3 regions of the Kitasatospora sp. NPDC098652 genome follow, and region 2 is predicted to be linked to each of the others. Evidence: riboswitches for the same ligand, from Rfam matches in the RefSeq annotation. Region 2 holds a riboswitch; each other region holds the start of a gene.

Region 1 (6,456 bases), on a different contig from region 2:
ACGAATCGTATGAAGAGAGTGCTGCCCCGATACCCGCCACGGAGGCGGCTCCGCCCGAGGCTGCGCAGGGACCCCAACTCCGGTGGTGGAAGGCCCCGGTGGTGTTCGCGGTTGCCGGACTCGTGGTCGGCGCCGGCGCCGTCGGGCTGGCCTGGGGCGTGTCCGGGCCCGGGGACGACGAGTCGTTCACGCTGGTGGGCCAGGCGCGGATCAGTACCTCCGACCCCACCAAGTCGGGCCCCTGCAACGGGGCCAAGGACCTGGACGACGTCGACAAGGACGCCCTGGTGACCGTCCGCGACTCGGCGGGTCGGGTGGTCGCGACCGGCGCCCTGGGGCAGGGCGAGTACCACGACTCCGCCTGCCGGTTCCCGATCGTGCTGCCCGACGTGCCGGGGGGTTCGGACTCCTACTCGGTGCAGGTCCTCTGGCACCCGAGGAAGAAGGTCACGAGCGAGGAGGCGCGGGCCGGGAGTCTGGTGATCGATCTCAAGTGAGCGATCTCGAGCGAGCGATCACTTGAGGTCGCTGACGAGTGGCGTCCGGGGCGGGTGGCGTCAGCCCTCGAAGACCCGTCTCAACTTCCCGAGTGCGGACTCGATCTCCGCCATGTCCGTGGCCGAGAGCTTCGCGACGTAGGCGTCGTGGAGCTCCCGCTCGTACCGGAGCACGGTCTGTCGGTAGGCCGTGCCACGGGCCTCCAGGCGGAAGACGTGGACGCGGCCGTCCTGGGGACTGCGCTGCCGGGAGAGGTAGCCGTCCTTCTCCAGGCGCGCCAGGTGCTGGCTGACAGCGCCCTTGGACACGCCCAGGCGCTCGGCCAGGTCCTTGGGGGTGACGTTCGGGTCGGCCACGATCTGCCCGAGCACGAGGTGCTGTTGGGCGGTGAGCCCGAACTCGTCGTAGCGGGGCCCGTGCCGTTCCGAGAGGAGCCGCAGGTCCGCGAAGAGCTGGTTGAGCCGGGCGCTGCGGGCGTGCAGGTCGGCGCCGCCGGGTCTTTCGCCGGTGACCATCGGGCTCGTCACTCTGCGGTCGGCGGCTGCTCGGCGGCGCGGCTGCGCCTCCTGAGCCCCAGGCGGGACCTGACCGCCCGGACGGCTTCCTTGCCGACGCCGGCCATGCCGATGAGGGCACTCGTCTCGGCGACCACGAGTGTCCCGCCGAAGGCGGCGGCCTTGGCGCCGGAGTCCAGCGGGAGGAAGAGGATGACGAGGACGGCCACGTAGGTCAGGGCACTCAGGATGAGGAGCGCGATGCCGATCCTGAACCTGAGCGGCTTCTTTGGGGATGCTGAGGTCGCCGGGGTCGCAGTCATGGAAATAGTTTAGAAATCTAAATAATCCGTGGTCAAGGACCCCGGCGGGCTCCGGGTGCGGGGTGTTCGGGAAAGGTTTGGCGGGGCGCCCGGGAAATCTTGTATGGTACTTCGCGAATCATCCAGAGGGGTGGAGGGACCGGCCCTACGAAGCCCCGGCAACTCCCCGTTCGACCCGGCGTCCGAAGTACGCGCCGTGCCGTCCGGGGTCAGTGCCAACTCCGGCCTGTCGCCAACGTGGCGCGGGGAAGATGAGGAGACACGGTGCTCTCAGTGCTGTCCTTCGCCCGGGCGCTTCCCGCCCCGGCCCTTTCGCGTACCCGTTTCGTGCTCGGCGCAGGCGATCTGCTGTTCCCGCAGGCCTGTCCCCGCTGACCACCCCGCTCCCACCCCAACGGAGCGCCCGTGAGCCGTACCCACCCGTCGCTCACGGGATCTGAGACTGGAGTACCCGTCCATGGAGAACACGAGCGGCGTCGGCGTGCTCGACAAGATCACCTCGATCCTCGGCACCCTGGAGGCCGGCCCGGCCACCTTGGCCGGGCTGGTCGACGCCACCGGCCTGGCCCGGCCGACCGCCCACCGGATCGCCGTCGCACTGGAGCACCACCGGCTGCTCGGCCGGGACCTCCAGGGCCGGTTCGTCCTCGGCCCGCGGCTCGCCGAACTCTCGGCGGCGGCCGGTGAGGACCGTCTGCTCGCCGCGGCCGGCACCGTCCTCACCCACCTGCGCGACGTCACCGGCGAGACCGCCCAGCTGTACCGCCGGCAGGGTGAGGTCCGGATCTGCGTGGCGGCCGCAGAACGCCTCTTCGGGCTGCGGGACACCGTGCCGGTCGGGCTCGCCCTGCCGATGAAGGTCGGGTCCGCCGCCCAGGTCCTGCTGGCCTGGGAGGAACCCGAGCGGCTCCACCGCGGGCTCCAGGGTGCCCGGTTCACCGCCACCGCGCTCAGCGGGGTGCGGCGCCGGGGGTGGGCCCAGTCGATCGGCGAGCGCGAGCCCGGCGTCGCCTCCGTCTCCGCGCCGGTGCGCGGCCCGGCCGGCCGGGTGGTGGCCGCGGTCTCCGTCTCGGGGCCGATCGAACGGCTGAGCCGGCACCCGGGTGCCCGCCTGTCCCAAGCCGTCATCGAGGCGGCGGGCCACCTCACGGACGCGCTGCACCGGCCCTGACCGGGCCGTCGGCCCGGCTCGGACCTGGGCGTTCGAGGCCGAGCGGCCGCCGGCGCGGAGCGTTTCCGCGCCGCCGGCCGCCGGTCGGGTCAGCGCCGCAGGTGTTGCACGGCGCGCGGGCCGACGGCGGGCGCCCCAGCGCGCGCCCCGGTGCGCGCCGCCTGGGTGGTCGGTGCGGCCGCGCCCGGGCTGCGCAGGGTGTCCGGCCGGAAGCGGCCGCTGTACACGTCGGTGGAGTTCAGCGGGGCGCCGCTGTTGGCGGTCACCAGCACCGGGCGGACCAGGCGGCCGTCGGTGATCAGGGCCTGGTAGTCGCCGAGGAAGTGGCCCCCGGCGTAGGGCGCCTGGAGCCAGTCGAAGACCGGTGAGATCTGCCGCTCGACCGGACTGTTCTCGCCGTCGCGCGGGAAGCTGAGCAGCCAGGCGGCGGTGGGCAGCGTGGAGGTGTCGGCCGGGGTGAGGTAGCGCAGGTCGTAGTAGCTGACGGCCACGGTGCCGTCGGCCGCCACGGTGATGGACGGGGTGAACGCCGGTGCGCCCGGGGCCTGGTTGAGCCGGGTCGGGCCGCTCCAGGTCCGCCCGCCGTCCGTGGAGTGCACGAGTTGGATGGCGTCGAACCTGCCGCCGGTGGACTCCGAGCCCTCGTAGGCGAGGTACAGCTCACCGGTCTGCGGGTCGATCGCCACGCTGGGCAGGCCGGCGCCGGCCCGGAGGGACTTGGTGGCGTCGGCGGGCGCGTTCGGGTGGACCTCGGGGACGGAGGTGTCGGTGGCGACCCGGACCGGCCGGCTCCAGGTGCGGCCCTGGTCGGTGGAGCTGACCATGCCGAAGTGCACGTCGCTGACGGTGGTGGCGGTCGCGTCGGTGAAGGTGATCCAGTCGAAGAAGTCGTACAGCGTGTCGGTGCGCGGGTCGACCACGATCTGGTTGCCGATGGTCTGGGTGTTCGGCGTCGTGGCGGTGGTCACGAAGGGCTTCGCCGGGGACCAGGTCCGGCCGTGGTCCCGGGTGACGGACAGGTAGCCCGGCCCGTCGAAGACCGGGGTCGGGCCGGCGGCCTGGTCCACCCGGTCCCAGACCTGGTAGGCCACGCCCGGGTGCACGGGGTCGGCGGTGACGGCGTTCTTGTCGTCGGTGATCGCCGGGTCGTCGTCGCTGATCAGCTCGGTGACGTGCTGCCAGCTGCGCCCGCCGTCGGTGGAGGTGGCGGCGGCCACCGCGCTGCGCGCCGTGGTGGCGTCGAAGACCAGGGCGCTGGCGTACGCGGTGCCGTCGGGGCCGAAGCTCACCCAGCCGTCGGAGGCCCGCTGGTAGGCCAGCCCGCCGGGCGCACAGTGGGTGAAGGGCAGGGCCGTCTGGGTGAAGTGCACGCCGTCCGTGGTGTAGCTGGAGCTCAGGCCCCGGGCACCGCCGTTGGACCAGCGGTCCTGCTGGTAGATGGTGATCGTGTTCGCCGGATCCAGCGGGTTGGCGGCGGCGTACGGTTCCTCCTCCGCGCCCGGGTAGTTGGTGCCGTCGCCGTCCGCGCCGAGGTCGCAGGAAGCGTACGGATCGCCGGGTGAGATCACGGCGAGCGGTGCGCCGGGCGAGGCGTCGGGCGGGTTCGCGCCGGCCGCGGCCGCACCGGCCGGGGTAGGGGCACCGGCGGCGACGGCGGCGAGGAGGAGCGCTGCGGTCGCGGTGGCGAGTGGTGCCCTGGTGCGGAACTGCATGGAGACCCCCATGGTCGTCGGCGGGAGGTGCCTGGTGTCCTGGGTGGTGCTGCGCTGTGCTCTGCTCCGGTGCCGAACGGGAGTCGGCACCCGGTCGGCCGCTCGGGATGCCCGGTCGGTCGGCCGCGATGTCCGGTCGGCCGCGCGAGTCTAGCCAGCGGCAGGGGGCGCGCCAACGGTCCGCGCGGGCTCCTTACCGAGTCCGTACCATCGGCCGCCGTCCCCGCCCTGACCTGGGGTTATACGGGCCGGCCGGTGCGGTGTGTCTACCGCCCGCGCTCCCGCAGGGCCTGGTGGACGGTTCGCAGGGCGGTGGCCGACTGTTCCCAGCCGTGCCACCAGAACAGCCCGCCGTCCTGGCCGGCCTCGGTGGCGAGGGCGGTCAGGTGGGCCCAGGGGCCGAGTGGGATGCCGAACCGGGGCCGGGCGGCGAGCCGTTGGGCTGCCTCGGCCTCGACCGGGACCATGCCGACCAGTGGGAAGGGTGTGCCGTCTGCGGTCCGGCCGGTGCCGTGCAGCATCGGGTGCAGGGTGATCGGGTCGAGCAGCAGGGTGAGCTCGGCGCCGGGCACCGGGGCCGGGCCGTCCTGCCAGCCGAGGCGCCGACCGCTCGACTCGGCCTTGGGCACGGGCCGTCCGTCGAGGGTGACCCCGTCCGCCGCGATCCGCAGCCGGGCACCGGCGTCCGGCCGGGACGGCAGCCGCAGCCGGTAGTCTCCGTACAGACAGGGCGGGACGTCCGGCAGCGGTCGGTCGTAGGGGACGGTGACCGCGTCCATCTCGAAGCCCGTCGGGCCGAGCAGCACCGCCGCGGTGACGGCTTCGCCGTCGACGGTGACGTGCAGGCGCGGGAGCGCGCCGGGGGCGTCGGACACCACGTCCACCCGCACGCCCTCGGCGTGGTAAGCACCCACCAGGTCGGCGAGCGGCGGGGCCTCCGGCAGCGGGTACTCCGTCAGGCAGACAGTGCGTGCGACGGAGCCTGCCGCCTCAACGGCACCGGCAGCGCTGACGGTTCCGACGAGTCGGCGCCGCCCGTCCCGGCCGAACTCGGTGCGCAGCTCGCCGCCGCTGCCGTCCGGCTCGCGCCAGCGCAGCACGCCGCGCTCGTAGCGCGGGTCGGCGATCCGGCGGCCGTCGACGTGGACCCGGTGCCGGGGCGGGTCGGTCGCGCGGCCCAGGACGTAGACGGACAGCTCGCCGTCCGGCGTGCCGTACAGGCCCGTCCAGGGGTAGAGGGCGTCGGCCAGGACGGAGTCCAGGTCCTGGCGGAGTGACGGCCAGCCCGTGATGCCGTCCCGTAGCAGTGCGCGTGCCTCGGACCTGCGGGTGAGCAGGGTGCGCAGCCGTCGTGCGGCCTCCGGGGTGGGCCGGTGCCGTACGCCGCGGGCGGCGGCCTGGAGGGCGAGGTCCTCGCGCCTGGACAGCAGGGCGCGTTCGGCCGCGCCGAGCTCCGGCGGTGCCCAGTCGGCGACGGCGGCCGCGGGCTCGCGGACGTAGCGTTCGCGCAGGGCGCTGTCCTCGCCGAGGGCGAGGACGAAGCGGGCGCCGGGCGTGTCCTCCTGCCAGTGGTACGCGGCCGGGATGCGGAAGTCGGCGAAGCCGTCGAGGGCGGTGAGTTCCCGCGGGCCGTACTCGTCGATGGTGCGCAGCGGCCCGTCGGGCGGGCGGACGGTCTGGCCGGGCTGGAGCAGGCCGAGGCGGCGCAGCACCTGCGGGTCGGCCGGTGCGGCGGCGGTGGGGGCCAGGTACCAGGTGGAGGCGCTGGTGACGGTGCGTTGCACGGTCGGGTCGCGCAGGGCGGCGACGGTGTGCTCGGCGGTGACGGGTTCGAGGCCGCGGTAGCGGGCGCCGATGTAGTTGACCACGGTGTGGTCCGGTCCGTAGACCTCCTCCAGCCGGTCCAGCAGCACGGGCAGGTGCCGGTTGGTGAACCCGGCGCGCTGGTAGTCGAGTTCACCGACGATGCCGACCTGCCAGAGCACCAGGTGCAGGCCCGGGTCGATGCGCCGGCCGTGGATCAGCAGGTCGGAGGCCTCGAAGGTCTGCATGCCGGGGGTGCTCGGGTCCACCCCGAGGTCGGCGCAGAGCACGTCCAGGGCGCTGATGCCGGGCCGCATCACGGCGCGGTGCCCCTCCCGGCGGGCGATCCGCACGGCGCGGTGGGAGGAGAGCACGAAGATGCCCGGGTGGCCGTAGAAGACCGCGGCCACCCGGCGCCCCGCGCGGACGAAGTGCAGGACGGCTTCGGACATCTG
Region 2 (6,456 bases):
CGGGGTGGCGCTGGACCTCTCCTCCCGGCGGGTGGCCCAGGTGGCCGAGGAGGTCGGGCTCACCTTCTGCTTCGCGGCGAAGTTCCACCCCTCGATGCGGCACGCCGCCACCGCGCGGCGCGACCTCGGGGTGCCCACCGCCTTCAACATCCTCGGCCCGCTGACCAACCCGGCGAGGGTCACCTCGCACGCGATCGGCTGCTTCGACACCCGGCTGGCCGGGCTGATCGCCGGGGTGCTCGCCCGGCGCGGGGCGACCGCGCTGGTGTTCCGCGGCGACGACGGGCTGGACGAGCTGACCATCACCACCACCTCGCGGGTCTGGCTGGTGCGCGACGGCGTGGTCACCGAGACCACCTTCGACCCGCGGGACGTCGGCATCGAGCTGGTCGGCATCGAGGCGCTGCGCGGGGCCGACGCCGCGTACAACGCCGAGGTCGCGCGCCGGCTGCTGGCCGGGGAGCGCGGGCCGGTGCGGGACGCCGTCCTGCTGAACACGGCGGCGGCGCTGGTCGCACTGGACCTGGGCGACGCCCCGCTGGCGGAGCAGCTCGCGGCGGGCATGGCGCGGGCGGCCGAGGCGATCGACTCCGGCCGGGCGCAGGACCTGCTGCGGCGTTGGTCGGAGGCCACCAGCCGGATCTGAGGCGGTAGTTGGGGCCCGTGCCGATTCGTCGGCACGGGCCCTTCGTGTCCGCCCCGATGTACCCGCCCCGAGCCGAAGGGGCGCGCCGGTGCCGAAAGTCGAGGAGCGACAAGCGAGATGGGGGTCCCCCCGGCCGGAGGCTGGGGGAGAGCGCGGGAGCGACGACCGTCGGCACCGGGTCCGAGCGCCCCGGAGGCGAGCGGGCGAAGACACAGTCCGGATGGTGGATGCCTGTTTGACCGTCCGACGTACCCGACCTAGAGTCTTCGCCAGGTCATGAGTGACAGCGTCAAGCCCCAGCTGGCTGTCCGGCAACCCTCCGTCCGTGGCGGGGTGCCCTGGGTGAGGACCGGGTCGCCGGGCAAGCCGTCCGCGCGACAAGCGCGGACACCGGACGATCTGCACTCCCGGGGTCCCTTACCCCGTGAAGGAGTGCATCCCCATGTCCCTCTCCCTCGGAACCACCGCCCCGCTCGCCGTCCTCGGCCACGACGTCGAGGTCCCGCTCGTCAGCGGTGAGAAGGTCGGCTACGCGGCGCTCGACTACGCGGCCAGCGCGCCGGCGCTCCAGCGGGTGTGGGACGACGTCGCCGCCTACGCCCCCTACTACGGCAGCGTGCACCGCGGCGCCGGCTACCTCTCCCAGCTGTCCACCGACCTGTTCGAGCAGAGCCGCCGGACCGTCGCCGAGTTCCTCGACCTGCGCGCGGGCGACCAGGTGGTCTTCACCCGCGCCACCACCGACTCGCTCAACCTGCTGGCCGCCGCCGTCCCGGCCGGCACCCGGGTGTTCGCCTTCGAGACCGAGCACCACGCCTCGCTGCTGCCGTGGGCGCACGCCGGGCTGGAGGTCGGCTACCTGCGGGCGCCGCGCTCGCGGGCCGAGGCGGTGGCCGCGCTGGAGGAGGCGCTGGCCGCGGCGCCGGAGGGCCCGAAGCTGCTGTGCGTCACCGGCGCCTCGAACGTGACCGGCGAGCTGTGGCCGGTCGCCGAACTGACCGGGACCGCGCACCGGTACGGCGCCCGGGTGGTGCTGGACGCCGCCCAGCTGGCCCCGCACCACCGGGTCTCGGTGCGCGAGCTGGGCGTCGACTGGATCGCCTTCTCCGGCCACAAGCTGTACGCGCCGTTCGGCGCCGGGGTGCTGGCCGGCCGCTCCGACTGGCTGGACGCGGCCGAGCCCTACCTGGCCGGCGGCGGGGCGACCCGGACGGTGGCCCGGGAGCTGGACGGCTCGGTGGCGGTGCAGTGGCACACCGGCCCGGCCCGGCACGAGGCCGGCTCGCCGAACGTCATCGGCGCCTACGCGATCGCCTCGGCCTGTCGGGCGCTCACCGAGGCCGGCTTCGACGCGCTGGAGGCCCGGGAGCGGGAGCTGGTCGAGCGGCTGACGGCGGGGCTGGCGGAGATCCCCGAGGTCCGGGTGCTGAACCTGTTCGGGGCGGGCTCGGCCCGGGTGGGCGTGCTGTCCTTCGTCGTCCGGGGCTGGAACAGCTCGCACTTCGCGGCCGCGCTGTCCGCCGAGTACGGCATCGGCGTGCGCGACGGACTGTTCTGCGCGCACCCGCTGGTGCGCACCCTGCTCGGTGACGAGGACTCGGCGCCCTCCGAGTGCGGGGCGCCCGAGCCCTCGCTGCCCGGTGAGCGCAGCCTGAACGCGATCCGGGTGAGCTTCGGGGCCGGCACGCCGGACGAGCACGTCGAGCGCTTCCTGGCCGCGGTCCGCGAGCTGGTCACGGACGGCGCGGCGTGGAACTACCGCAACGAGGGCGGCCGTTGCGTCGCCGACACGCGCCGCGCGGGCTGAGTCCTACTCGTCCAGGCCGAGGGCGAAGGCCGCTTCCAGGTCGTGCTGGGAGTAGGTGCGGAAGGCGATCTGGGTCTCCGTGTGGGCCACACCCGGGACCTTGTTGAGCCGGCCCGGGATGACCTCGGCCAGGTCGTCGTGGCGGCGCACCCGGACCATCGCCACCAGGTCGTATCCGCCGGTCACCGAGTACACCTCGCTGACGCCCTCGATCGCGGCGATGGCCTCGGCGATCTCGGGGATGCGGTCGACACTGGTCTTGATCAGGACGATGGCGGTGATCACAGTTCGGGCTCCTTGATGCGGGTGCGGCCAGCGTATCGGGCCTCAGCCGGGGCGTCTCGGGGGGTGGCCGACCACGGTGCAGGCGTACAGGAAGCCCGCGGAGAAGCCGATCACGTGCACCAGGTAGGCGACCCCGGGCCCGGCCGAGTGCACCGACCACCACTGCAGGGCGAACCAGAGGCCGAGCACCAGCCAGGCCGGGAAGCGCAGCGGGAGGAAGAGGAGCAGCGGGACGAGGGTGGTCACCCGGGCCCGCGGGTGGAAGCGCAGGTAGGCGCCGAGCACGGCGGAGATCGCGCCCGAGGCGCCGATCAGGACCCGGGTGGAGTCGGGCGCGTGCGACTCGGCGAGCGCGAAGCCGTACGAGGCGGTGCAGCCGGCGGCCAGGTAGAAGAGGAGGTACCTGGCCCGGCCGACCCGGCGTTCCACGGTCGGGCCGAAGACGTGCAGGAAGAGCAGGTTGCCCAGCAGGTGCAGCCAGCCGGCGTGCAGGAAGAGGCCGGTGAGGGCGGACACCGCCGGGTGCTTGCCCGGGGTGGGGGCGGCGGGGCAGCCGGGGACCGGGTCGGGGGCCTCGGCCAGCTGCCCGGCGGTCAGCGGGTGGCCGGTCAGCAGTTCGGCGGGGACGGCGCCCCAGCGCTGCTCGTACCGCTGCTCGGCGCAGATCCGGGTCTGGCCGGTGCCGTACAGGGGGTTGAGGCCGGCCGCCGGGCCGAGCAGGAAGACCAGGGTGTTGACCGCGATCAGGGCGTAGGTGACCGCCGGGGCGGGCAGCGCCGGGCGGCCGTCCCGCGCATCGGTGTGGTCGGGGGCCGTGAGCGCCATGCGGCCAAGCATCCCTCCGGGCGCGGCAGGTGACACGGCGGTTTACGGCAGGTGGACTACTGGGCCGTCCGGCGGGGCGGGACGGGCTCCGGTCATCTCGGCTGACCGGTGGTCCTGGTGGTTGCCCCAGGCAATAGGCTTGGGGCGGGCATTCCCGCCTCCCGCCGCCGACGCCGGGGCTCCGGGGGGAGCGCCTCGCCCGCCCAGGGACCAGCCGAGAGGACCCCCCGATGACCGTCGCCGCTCCGACCGCCGAGACGCGCTGGCGCTGCACGCTGTGCGGCAACCTCACCCGCTTCGACGTGACCCGCTCCGCGCGGGTGACCGAGTTCCTGCACTTCGACCTGGCCGGCGAATCCCGGGTCGAGGAGACCGAGGTGCACAGCGAGACCGTGGAGTCGGTGCGCTGCCGCTGGTGCAACGCGGTGGACCAGGTCGAGCTGGTGGCCCGTCCGGGTGCCGAGGGCGTGGAGGCCCCCGCCGCGCAGGGCTGACCCCGCCGGTGCGGTGGGCGGTGCGCGACGCCGCCGTCCACCGCACGGGACAATACAGACAAGACGCACGGAGCGTGACGACAGGGGCGGCCGCGGCCGCACCCGCTGGACCAGGATCGGAGCCGAGGACGTGGTGGACGCAGCGAGGGAGCCCGGCGAAGCGCAGGGGCTTCAGCCCGCTGCGCCGGCACCGGAGCCGGCCGCCGAGCCGGGCCCGTCCGAGACCGACCTCCCGGAGGGCCCCGGCGCGGCCCCGGCCGGTGCGGGTGCCGAGCGGGCGGCCGAGAAGCTGGACCGGCCGCTGCCCGAGGGGGTGCGCCGGCGGGTGGTCGGGCTGGCCTCGGACGCGCTGGGCGGGCTGCCGCCCGGGGAGCTGCCGCAGAGCCTGCGTCAGTACGTCAAGTTCACCCCCGCGCGGCGGGCCAAGTACGCGGCCACCGCGCTGGCGGCGGCGCTGGAGTCCGAGCCGGCCTTCCGGGTGCGGATAGCGGAGCGGCTGCGGCTGGGCCAGCCGGACCTGGTGAAGGCGCTGGAGTCGGGGACCGTCCCCGGCGCCGCCGATCCGATGGACGTCGCCGCCGCCGCCTACCTGGTGCGCTCGCCCGGCTGGAGCCGACTGGTCGCCGAGGCGGGCGAGGAGGCCGAGCGGGCCGGCGCCGAGGACGCGGCGGCGGAGGCCTCCCGGCTGGTGGAGAAGCTCCAGGCCGAGCTGGCCGAGGTGCGGGCCGCGGCGCGCGCGGACCTGGAGCGCCAGCGCGCGGAGTTCGAGGGCGTCCGGCGGGAGGCCGAGTCGCTGCGCAAGAAGGTGCGGTCGCTGGAGAGCGACACCCGGCGGGCGCAGGCCGAGACCCGGCGGGTGACCGGGGAGCTGGAGGCGGCGAGGGCGCAGGCCGCCGGGGAGCGCAGTGCGGCCGAGTCCGAGGCGCGGCGGCTGCGGCACCGGGTGTCCGAACTGGAGACCGCGGTCGAGCAGGGCCGCCGTTCGGCCCGGGAGGGCCGCAGCGTCGAGGACATGCGGCTGCGGCTGCTGCTGGACACCGTGCTGCAGTCGGCGCAGGGCCTGCAGCGGGAGCTGGCCCTGCCGGTCTCCCAGATCCGCCCGGCGGACCTGGTGGAGGCGGTGGTGCCGGGGGCGGCCTCGCCGCACGACGTGGCCCGGCGCGGCCTGGCCGAGGACGACCCGGCGCTGCTGGACCAGCTGCTGGCGATCCCGCAGGTGCACCTGGTGGTGGACGGCTACAACGTGACCAAGACCGGGTATCCGGCGCTGCCGCTGGAGCAGCAGCGGATCCGGCTGCTGGGCGGGCTGGCGATGCTGGCCCAGCGCACCCAGGCGGAGGTCACCTGTGTGTTCGACGGGCAGGACCTGGACGTACCGGTCATCATGGCGCCGCCGCGCGGGGTCCGGGTACGGTTCAGCCGGACCGGCGAGACCGCGGACGAGCTGATCCGCCGTCTGGTCCGGGCCGAGCCGCAGGGCCGTCCGGTGGTGGTGGTCTCCACCGACCGGGAGGTCGCGGAGGGCGTGCGGAAGGCGGGTGCGCGCCCGGTGGCCTCGGTGCTGCTGCTGAACCGGCTGGCCCGGCCCTGAGCTGGGGCCGGAGGCGGTGACGGCAGGTCAGTGGGGTTTCCGTGCGGGTGTGCGGATCCGGTGAAGTCAGTGGGGGAAGCGGAGTTCACGCCTTCGGGGGAGTGGCAAAACGGGTAGATCTTCACTAGGGTCTGGCGTCAAACCTATTTTCCGGAATCTCACCTGATCAGGTGAGTCCGATGGAAGAAGGAGCCGGTCTCTTGGCCTCCCACCGCCGTCCGAAGCAGCCCAGCCGCGCACGGGTCTCCGTGCTCACCGCTGCTGCTGCGACCGCGGTCGCCCTCTCCGCGCAGGTCGCCGCGCACGCGGCGCCGCAGCCGAACAAGAGCGACGTCAAGGCGCAGATCGACCAGCTCCAGCAGGAGCAGGAGCAGGCGGCCGAGAAGTACAACGGCGCCAAGGAGCGTGCCGACCAGCTCCGCAAGCAGGCCGACCAGCTCCAGGACCAGGTGGCCCGCAGCCAGGACCAGATGAGCCAGCTCCAGGTGGGCCTGGCCCAGGTCGCGGGCGAGCAGTACCGCACCGGTGGCATCGACCCGTCCGTGCAGCTGATGCTCTCCTCCGACCCGTCCGGCTACCTGGACAAGGCGTCGAGTGTCCAGCAGGCCAGCACCACCCAGACCGAGGCGCTCAAGGGCCTGCTCGACCAGCAGCGCCGGCTGGACCAGGAGAAGGCCGAGGCGGCCGCCGTGCTCGCCTCCCTGGACTCCACCACCAAGGACCTCAACCAGGCCAAGGCGGACGTCAACACCAAGTTGAAGGCCGCCCAGGACCTGCTGAACTCGCTCAGCGCCGCCGACCGGGCCGC
Region 3 (6,456 bases), on a different contig from region 2:
ACTACGGGGCCGAGCGGTGGGAGGCGGGTGAGCTCTCGGCGCCGGAGGTGCATCCGGGGGTGGCGGGGGTGCGGGGCGCGTTGCCGGGGGTGTTGGAGCGGGTGGGGGCGCCCGAGGGGACGTGGGTGGAGGACAAGGGGCGCTCGGTGGCGGTGCACACCCGGCGGACGGGGGAGCCGGAGCGGGCGTTGGAGTTGTTGCGGGGGCCGGTGGGGGAGCTGGCGGAGGAGTACGGGCTGGTGGTGGAGCCCGGGCGGTTGGTGCTGGAGCTGCGGCCGCCGGGGGTGGACAAGGGGGCGGCGCTGACCGGCTTCCTGCGGGAGCGCGGGGCGCGGTCGGTGCTGTACGCGGGGGACGACCTGGGGGACGTGGCGGCGTTCCGGGCGGTGGAGGGGTTGCGGGCGGAGGGGCTGGCGGGGCTGTTGGTGTGTGCCGGCGCGGTGGGGGACGCGCCGGTGCGGGAGCTCGCCGACCTGGCGGATGTGGTGGTCGACGGCCCCGACGGGGTGGTGGAGCTGTTGGGGGCTCTGGGGGAGGCCCTCAGAGGGCGTTGAGCTGGTCGAGGAACCACTGCTGCGGGGGGAGCGCGGTGGCCGCGGCGGCGAGGCGCTTGGTGCGGTCGGCGCGTTCCTCGGGGCTCATGGTGAGGCCGGTGTGCAGGGCCTCGGCGGTGGCGATGACGTCGTACGGGTTGACGGTGAGGGCGTCGTCGCCGAGTTCGGCGTGGGCGCCGGCCTCGCGGGACAGGACGAGGGCGCAGCCGTGGTCGGAGACCACCGGGACCTCCTTGGCGACCAGGTTCATGCCGTCCCGGATCGGGTTGACGAGGGCCACGTCGGCGAGCCGGTAGGCGGCCAGCGAGCGCGGGAAGTCGTCGTTGACGTGCAGGATCAGCGGTTGCCAGGTGGGGGTGGCGAATTCGGCGTTGACGGCGGCGGCGAGTTCCTGGACCGCGGCGGTGTAGTCGCGGTACTCGGCGAGGTCGGTGCGGGACGGGTAGGCGAAGGCGATGTGGACCACCCGGTCGTGCCACTCGGGGTGGGTGCGGAGCAGGTGCCGGTAGGCCTGGAGGCCGCGGACGATGTTCTTGCTCAGCTCGGTGCGGTCGACCCGGACGATCGTGCGGCGGTCGCCGACGGCGGCCCGCAGGGCGGCGAGGCGCTCGTCGACGTCGGGGCGGTGGGCGCGTTCGCGCAGGAAGTCGGCGTCGGCGCCGAGGGCGTGCACGCCCAGCTGGGTGGTGCGGCCCTGGTGGGTGACGGTGAGGGCGGCCGGGTCGAAGACGGCGCCGAGGAGGTCCTCGCAGCAGGCGGCGAAGGCGCGGGCCCAGCGTTCGGTGAGGAAGCCGGCCCGGTCGGCGCCGAGGATGCCGGTCAGGACGGCCCGGGCGACGTCGTCCGGGAGCAGCCGGTAGTACTCGGGCGGGGCCCACGGAGTGTGCGAGAAGTGGCCGATCCGCAGGTCGGGGCGGGCCTCGCGGAGCAGCGCCGGGGTGAGGGAGAGGTGGTAGTCCTGGACCAGGACGGCGGCTCCCGGGGCGGCTTCGGCGGCCAGGGCGGCGGCGAAGGCGGCGTTGTACGCCTGGTAGGCGGCCCATTCGGTGCGGAAGTCGGCGTCGAAGGAGGGCGCGGTGGGGGTCGCGTAGAGCAGGTGGTGGACGAACCAGAGGGTGGAGTTGGCGACGCCGTTGTAGGCGCGGGCGAAGGTCTCCGGGTCGATGTCGAGCATCCGTACGGCCTGTCCGCCGACCTCGTGCCCGGCGCGGTCGAGGCGGCCGTCGGGGGCCTCCCGGGCGGCTCTGCGGTCGGCGTCGCCCAGGGCCGCGCAGACCCAGACGGCGGTGGGGTCGTCGATCGCGGACAGGCCGGAGACCAGGCCCCCGCCGCCGCGGCGCAGGGTCAGCGTGCCGTCGTCGGCGGTGCCGAAGGACACCGGTCCCCGGTTGGAGGCCACCAGGACGGGGGCGGTTCCGGTCGCACTCGAACGTTCGGTCGTGAGATCGCCCATGGTTGGGATGTTGCCTGGGGGTCCGGGTGGCAAACCCGTCAACGACGGGTGGCGTACTCGGGGACGGTGTGCATCGGGGGGCGTTCCAGGGCCGTCACGGGGTGGGTGTGGGCGGTGAAGGCGCGGGTGTGCGGGTCGCGGGTGAACTGGGTGAGGTGGGGGTGGACGAGGTCGGCGGAGGCCTTGAGGCGGTGCGAGCGGTCGAGGCGTTCCAGGGCGGTGCGGTAGATGGTGGCGGCCATCCGGCCGAGCGCCTGGCCGTCCTGGTGGCGGTGGTGCCGGACGCCGACGTCGACCTGGGCGAGGGCGTCCAGGCCGACCAGGTCCAGGGCGTCGATCAGGAGGCCGATCTCGACGCCGTAGCCGGTGGGGAAGGGCAGTCGTTCGAGCAGTGAGCGGCGGGCCGCGTACTCGCCGCCGAGGGGCTGGACGAAGCCGGCGAGTTCCGGCCAGTGGAGGTTGAGCAGGGGGCGGGCGACGAGTTCGGTGACCCGGCCGCCGCCGGTGGGGACGATCGCGCCGGTGTCCCCCGCCGCGGAGCCGCCGACTTCGAGGGGGCGGTCGTACATGGCCTTGACCAGGTGGATGTCGGGGTCGGTGAGCAGCGGGCCGACGATGCCGGAGACGAAGGCCGGGTCGAACTCGCGCAGGTCGGCGTCGATGAAGCAGACGATGTCGCCGCGGGTGACCAGCAGCGAGCGCCAGAGCACCTCGCCCTTGCCGGGGACGGCGGGCAGCCGGGGGAGGATCCGGTCGCGGTGTTCCACCCGGGCGCCGGCCTCGGCGGCGACGGCGGCGGTGGCGTCGGTGGAGCCGGAGTCGACCACGACGAGTTCGTCGACGAGCGGGATCCGGTCCATGAGCTCGCGCCGGACGGTGCGCACGATGTCGCCGACGGTGGCCTCCTCGTCGAGGGCGGGGAGGACGACGCTGACCGTCCGGCCGGTGCGCCGCTTGGCGGCGAGGAGGGCGTCGACCGGCCGATCGGCCGCGCTCCACGAGCGGCGGCGGAGCCAGGACGCCGCCTGCGGGAGGAGCGCGTGGGTCGGTTCGGCGGGCACGGTGACTCTCCTCGGCGGGATCGGGTGGGACGGGTCATCTCGCTTGGCGGACGGTCCCGTTCAGGTTTGACGCCTTCGGATACAGTCTTCGTACAGCGGCCGGACCTTTGCACGCCGGGGTCGCCGCTGCGCACCACCACAATTTCACAAGCTCATCCAGAGGGACTGAGGGAACGGCCCGTTGACGTCCCGGCAACCTTCTCGCTCGGCTGTCGTCGACAGGCCCCGGCGGGACAGGTGCCAATTCCGGCCTGTGGCGCATCCGCGCCGCGGGGAAGATGAGGAGAGAGGCCTCCGCCATCATGGCTATCGACACCGTCGCACCCGTTTCCGTCGACCTCGGCCCCGCGGCCGCGCTGTCCTGTCGGGAATGCGGGACCCGCTTCCCGCTCGGCCCCAGCTTCGCCTGTGCGGAGTGCTTCGGGCCGCTGGAGATCGCCTACGAGTTCGGCAGCGAGCGCGCCGAGGAGCTGCGCAAGCGGATCGAGTCCGGCCCCGCGTCCATCTGGCGGTACGCGCCGCTGCTGCCGGTGCCGGCCGACGTCGCCTCGAAGCCCAACCTGAACCCCGGCTGGACCCCGCTGGTGAAGGCGGACAACCTGGGCCGGGAGCTCGGGTTCACCGCGCAGCTGCACGTCAAGGACGACTCGGGCAACCCGACGCACTCGTTCAAGGACCGGGTGGTGGCCTGCGCGATCGAGGCGGCCCGGGCGTTCGGCTACACCACGCTGTCCTGCTCGTCGACCGGCAACCTGGCCGGTGCGGTGGGCGCGGCGGCGGCCCGGGCCGGGTTCCGCTCCTGCGTGTTCATCCCGCACGACCTGGAGCAGGGCAAGGTCGTGATGGCCGGGGTGTACGGCGGTGAGCTGGTCGGCATCGAGGGCAACTACGACGACGTGAACCGGTTCTGCTCGGAGCTCATCGGGGACCCGGCCGGCGAGGGCTGGGGCTTCGTCAACGTCAACCTGCGGCCGTACTACGGCGAGGGCTCCAAGACGCTGGCCTACGAGATCTGCGAGCAGCTCGGCTGGCGGCTGCCGGAGCAGCTCGTCATCCCGATCGCCTCGGGCTCGCAGCTGACGAAGATCGACAAGGGGCTGCAGGAGCTGATCAAGCTGGGCCTGGTCGAGGACCGGCCGTACCGGATCTTCGGCGCCCAGGCGGAGGGCTGCTCGCCGGTGTCGGCGGCGTTCAAGGCCGGCCGGGACGTGATCAGGCCGGTGAAGCCGGACACCATCGCCAAGTCGCTGGCGATCGGCAACCCGGCGGACGGCCCGTACGTGCTGGACATCGCCCGGCGGACCGGCGGCGCGGTGGAGGACGTCACGGACGCGGAGGTGGTGGCGGCGATCCGGCTGCTGGCCCGGACCGAGGGGATCTTCGCCGAGACCGCGGGCGGGGTGACCGTCGGCGTGCTGAAGAAGCTCGTGGAGACCGGTCTGCTGGACCCCGCCAAGGAGACCGTCGCGATCAACACCGGGGACGGCCTCAAGACGCTGGACGCCGTCTCCGAGGCGGGCATGACCGCCGTCATCCGCCCGACGCTGGACTCCTTCCACGCCGCCGGCCTCGCGTCCGCCTGATCCACCCCCCACCCCGCTAGGAGAGTCATGAGCGCCACCGTCCGCATCCCCACCATCCTGCGCACCTACACCGGCGGCGAGGCCGAGGTGACCGCCGAGGGGGCCACCCTGGGCGAGGTCATCGCCGACCTGGAGCACAACCACGCGGGCATCGCGGCCCGGATCCTGGACGACACCGGCAAGCTGCGCCGCTTCGTCAACGTGTACGTGAACGACGACGACGTGCGGTTCGCCGACGGTCTGGCGACCGGGATCACGGACGGTGCGAGCGTTTCGATCATTCCGGCGGTGGCCGGCGGCTGCTGAGCCGTTCCCGCCGTTTCCCGGCCGTCCGCGCGTACGGAATTCCACTCTCCGTGCGTGCGGGCGGCCGCTTGCATTTCGGCGGGAATATTTTCGGTCGGAGTCGGAGTAGAGTGTGGCTCTGCTGGGAACAGGGCTTCCCCTTCCGGCAGTGGGTGCTTCGCCGGAGCTCGTCCGGACGCTGAGACCGCCCCGGGGCCGGGGCCGTGAAACATGTCAGGCAGATGTCAGAATTCCTGCAGGCATTTGAGTAATTCGTCCGCTATGTCCGGCGCTAATTGCCGATTTTCTCCCGGTTTGTTCGCTCTTGTCTCTTGACGGGGCTGCGGAATTCCCGGCGGCTGACCCTGTTGCAGAGGGCGTCGATCCGGATACATTCAGCGGCGGTCGACGTAATCAGCCGCTCACGGAAGCCGTCCGGCGCCCCGCTGCGGAGGATTGCGGCGTGCACGGCTGCGCCCAGGGGGGGTTCCCCGGGCCGGCCTTCAAACCAGACCCGGGCCCGCGACCTGCGGGCCCGTGAAGGGCCAGCACAGCACTAGGGGAGTTCGGAATGGCTCAGGGCACCGTCAAGTGGTTCAACGCGGAGAAGGGCTACGGCTTCATCGCGGTCGACGGTGGTGCGGACGTCTTCGTCCACTACAGCGCGATCCAGATGGACGGCTACCGCACCCTCGAGGAGGGCCAGCGGGTCGAGTTCGAGATCTCCCAGGGACAGAAGGGCCCGCAGGCGGACATGGTCCGCGCGGCGGTCTGACCTCTTCCGGCACCCAGGAGCTCGGCGCGGCCCACGGCTGGTGACCACTCGCTTCTCGACGGGCCCGTACGACACGCGTCGTACGGGCCCGTTCGCGTTCCCCGGGCGGGCCGTCCGGGCTCCCGCGCGGGGGCGGACGGTGGCTCGCGGGTCGGTCATTGGGCTTGCACTCGACCACCCGGAGTGCTAATCATTGGCGTTAGCACTCACAGTGTGAGAGTGACAGCGGACCGGGTCGGTGAGGCCCCCGGGAGCGGTAGGGGAATGGACCTCCGCGCACCAGGGCCGTCCGTCGCGGGCACCCCTTGGTCCGAGCAGTCGACCGTGTCCCGGAGGACCACTTCTGATGGCCAAGATCATCGCCTTTGATGAGGAAGCTCGCCGCGGCCTTGAGCGTGGCATGAACCAGCTCGCCGATGCAGTGAAGGTCACGCTCGGCCCCAAGGGTCGCAACGTCGTGCTGGAGAAGAAGTGGGGCGCCCCCACGATCACCAACGACGGTGTCTCCATCGCCAAGGAGATCGAGCTCGAGGACCCGTACGAGAAGATCGGCGCGGAGCTCGTCAAGGAGGTCGCCAAGAAGACGGACGACGTCGCGGGTGACGGCACCACCACCGCCACCGTGCTCGCCCAGGCCCTGGTTCGCGAGGGTCTGCGCAACGTCGCCGCCGGCGCCAACCCGATGGCCCTCAAGCGCGGCATCGAGAAGGCCGTCGCCGCCGTCTCGGACCAGCTGCTGGCCCAG

Evidence for each region. Region 2 has a riboswitch for S-adenosylmethionine ahead of ACIQWA_RS28890 (aminotransferase class V-fold PLP-dependent enzyme). Riboswitches for the same ligand answer to the same signal wherever they lie in the genome.
Region 1: another riboswitch for S-adenosylmethionine. It lies ahead of ACIQWA_RS32910 (IclR family transcriptional regulator); the one in region 2 lies ahead of ACIQWA_RS28890 (aminotransferase class V-fold PLP-dependent enzyme).
Region 3: another riboswitch for S-adenosylmethionine. It lies ahead of thrC (threonine synthase); the one in region 2 lies ahead of ACIQWA_RS28890 (aminotransferase class V-fold PLP-dependent enzyme).

What each region holds. Positions count from the first base shown of each region.
Region 1 is NZ_JBIWAQ010000021.1:60,633-67,088, reverse strand. It holds gene ACIQWA_RS32925 (hypothetical protein) at 99-497, shown strand; gene ACIQWA_RS32920 (MarR family winged helix-turn-helix transcriptional regulator) at 558-1,013, opposite strand; gene ACIQWA_RS32915 (transporter suffix domain-containing protein) at 1,022-1,315, opposite strand; SAM riboswitch class I at 1,431-1,573, shown strand; gene ACIQWA_RS32910 (IclR family transcriptional regulator) at 1,773-2,486, shown strand; gene ACIQWA_RS32905 (sialidase family protein) at 2,576-4,198, opposite strand; gene ACIQWA_RS32900 (SAM-dependent methyltransferase) at 4,465-6,456, opposite strand, start outside.
Region 2 is NZ_JBIWAQ010000016.1:64,380-70,835, reverse strand. It holds gene trpD (anthranilate phosphoribosyltransferase) at 1-646, shown strand, start outside; SAM riboswitch class IV at 919-1,036, shown strand; gene ACIQWA_RS28890 (aminotransferase class V-fold PLP-dependent enzyme) at 1,089-2,453, shown strand; gene ACIQWA_RS28885 (Lrp/AsnC ligand binding domain-containing protein) at 2,457-2,738, opposite strand; gene ACIQWA_RS28880 (rhomboid family intramembrane serine protease) at 2,781-3,563, opposite strand; gene ACIQWA_RS28875 (hypothetical protein) at 3,794-4,057, shown strand; gene ACIQWA_RS28870 (NYN domain-containing protein) at 4,347-5,648, shown strand; gene ACIQWA_RS28865 (NlpC/P60 family protein) at 5,849-6,456, shown strand, end outside.
Region 3 is NZ_JBIWAQ010000022.1:128,813-135,268, reverse strand. It holds gene otsB (trehalose-phosphatase) at 1-554, shown strand, start outside; gene ACIQWA_RS34060 (trehalose-6-phosphate synthase) at 541-2,007, opposite strand; gene ACIQWA_RS34055 (glucosyl-3-phosphoglycerate synthase) at 2,046-3,068, opposite strand; SAM riboswitch class I at 3,218-3,353, shown strand; gene thrC (threonine synthase) at 3,371-4,651, shown strand; gene ACIQWA_RS34045 (MoaD/ThiS family protein) at 4,679-4,957, shown strand; gene ACIQWA_RS34040 (cold-shock protein) at 5,508-5,711, shown strand; gene groL (chaperonin GroEL) at 6,058-6,456, shown strand, end outside.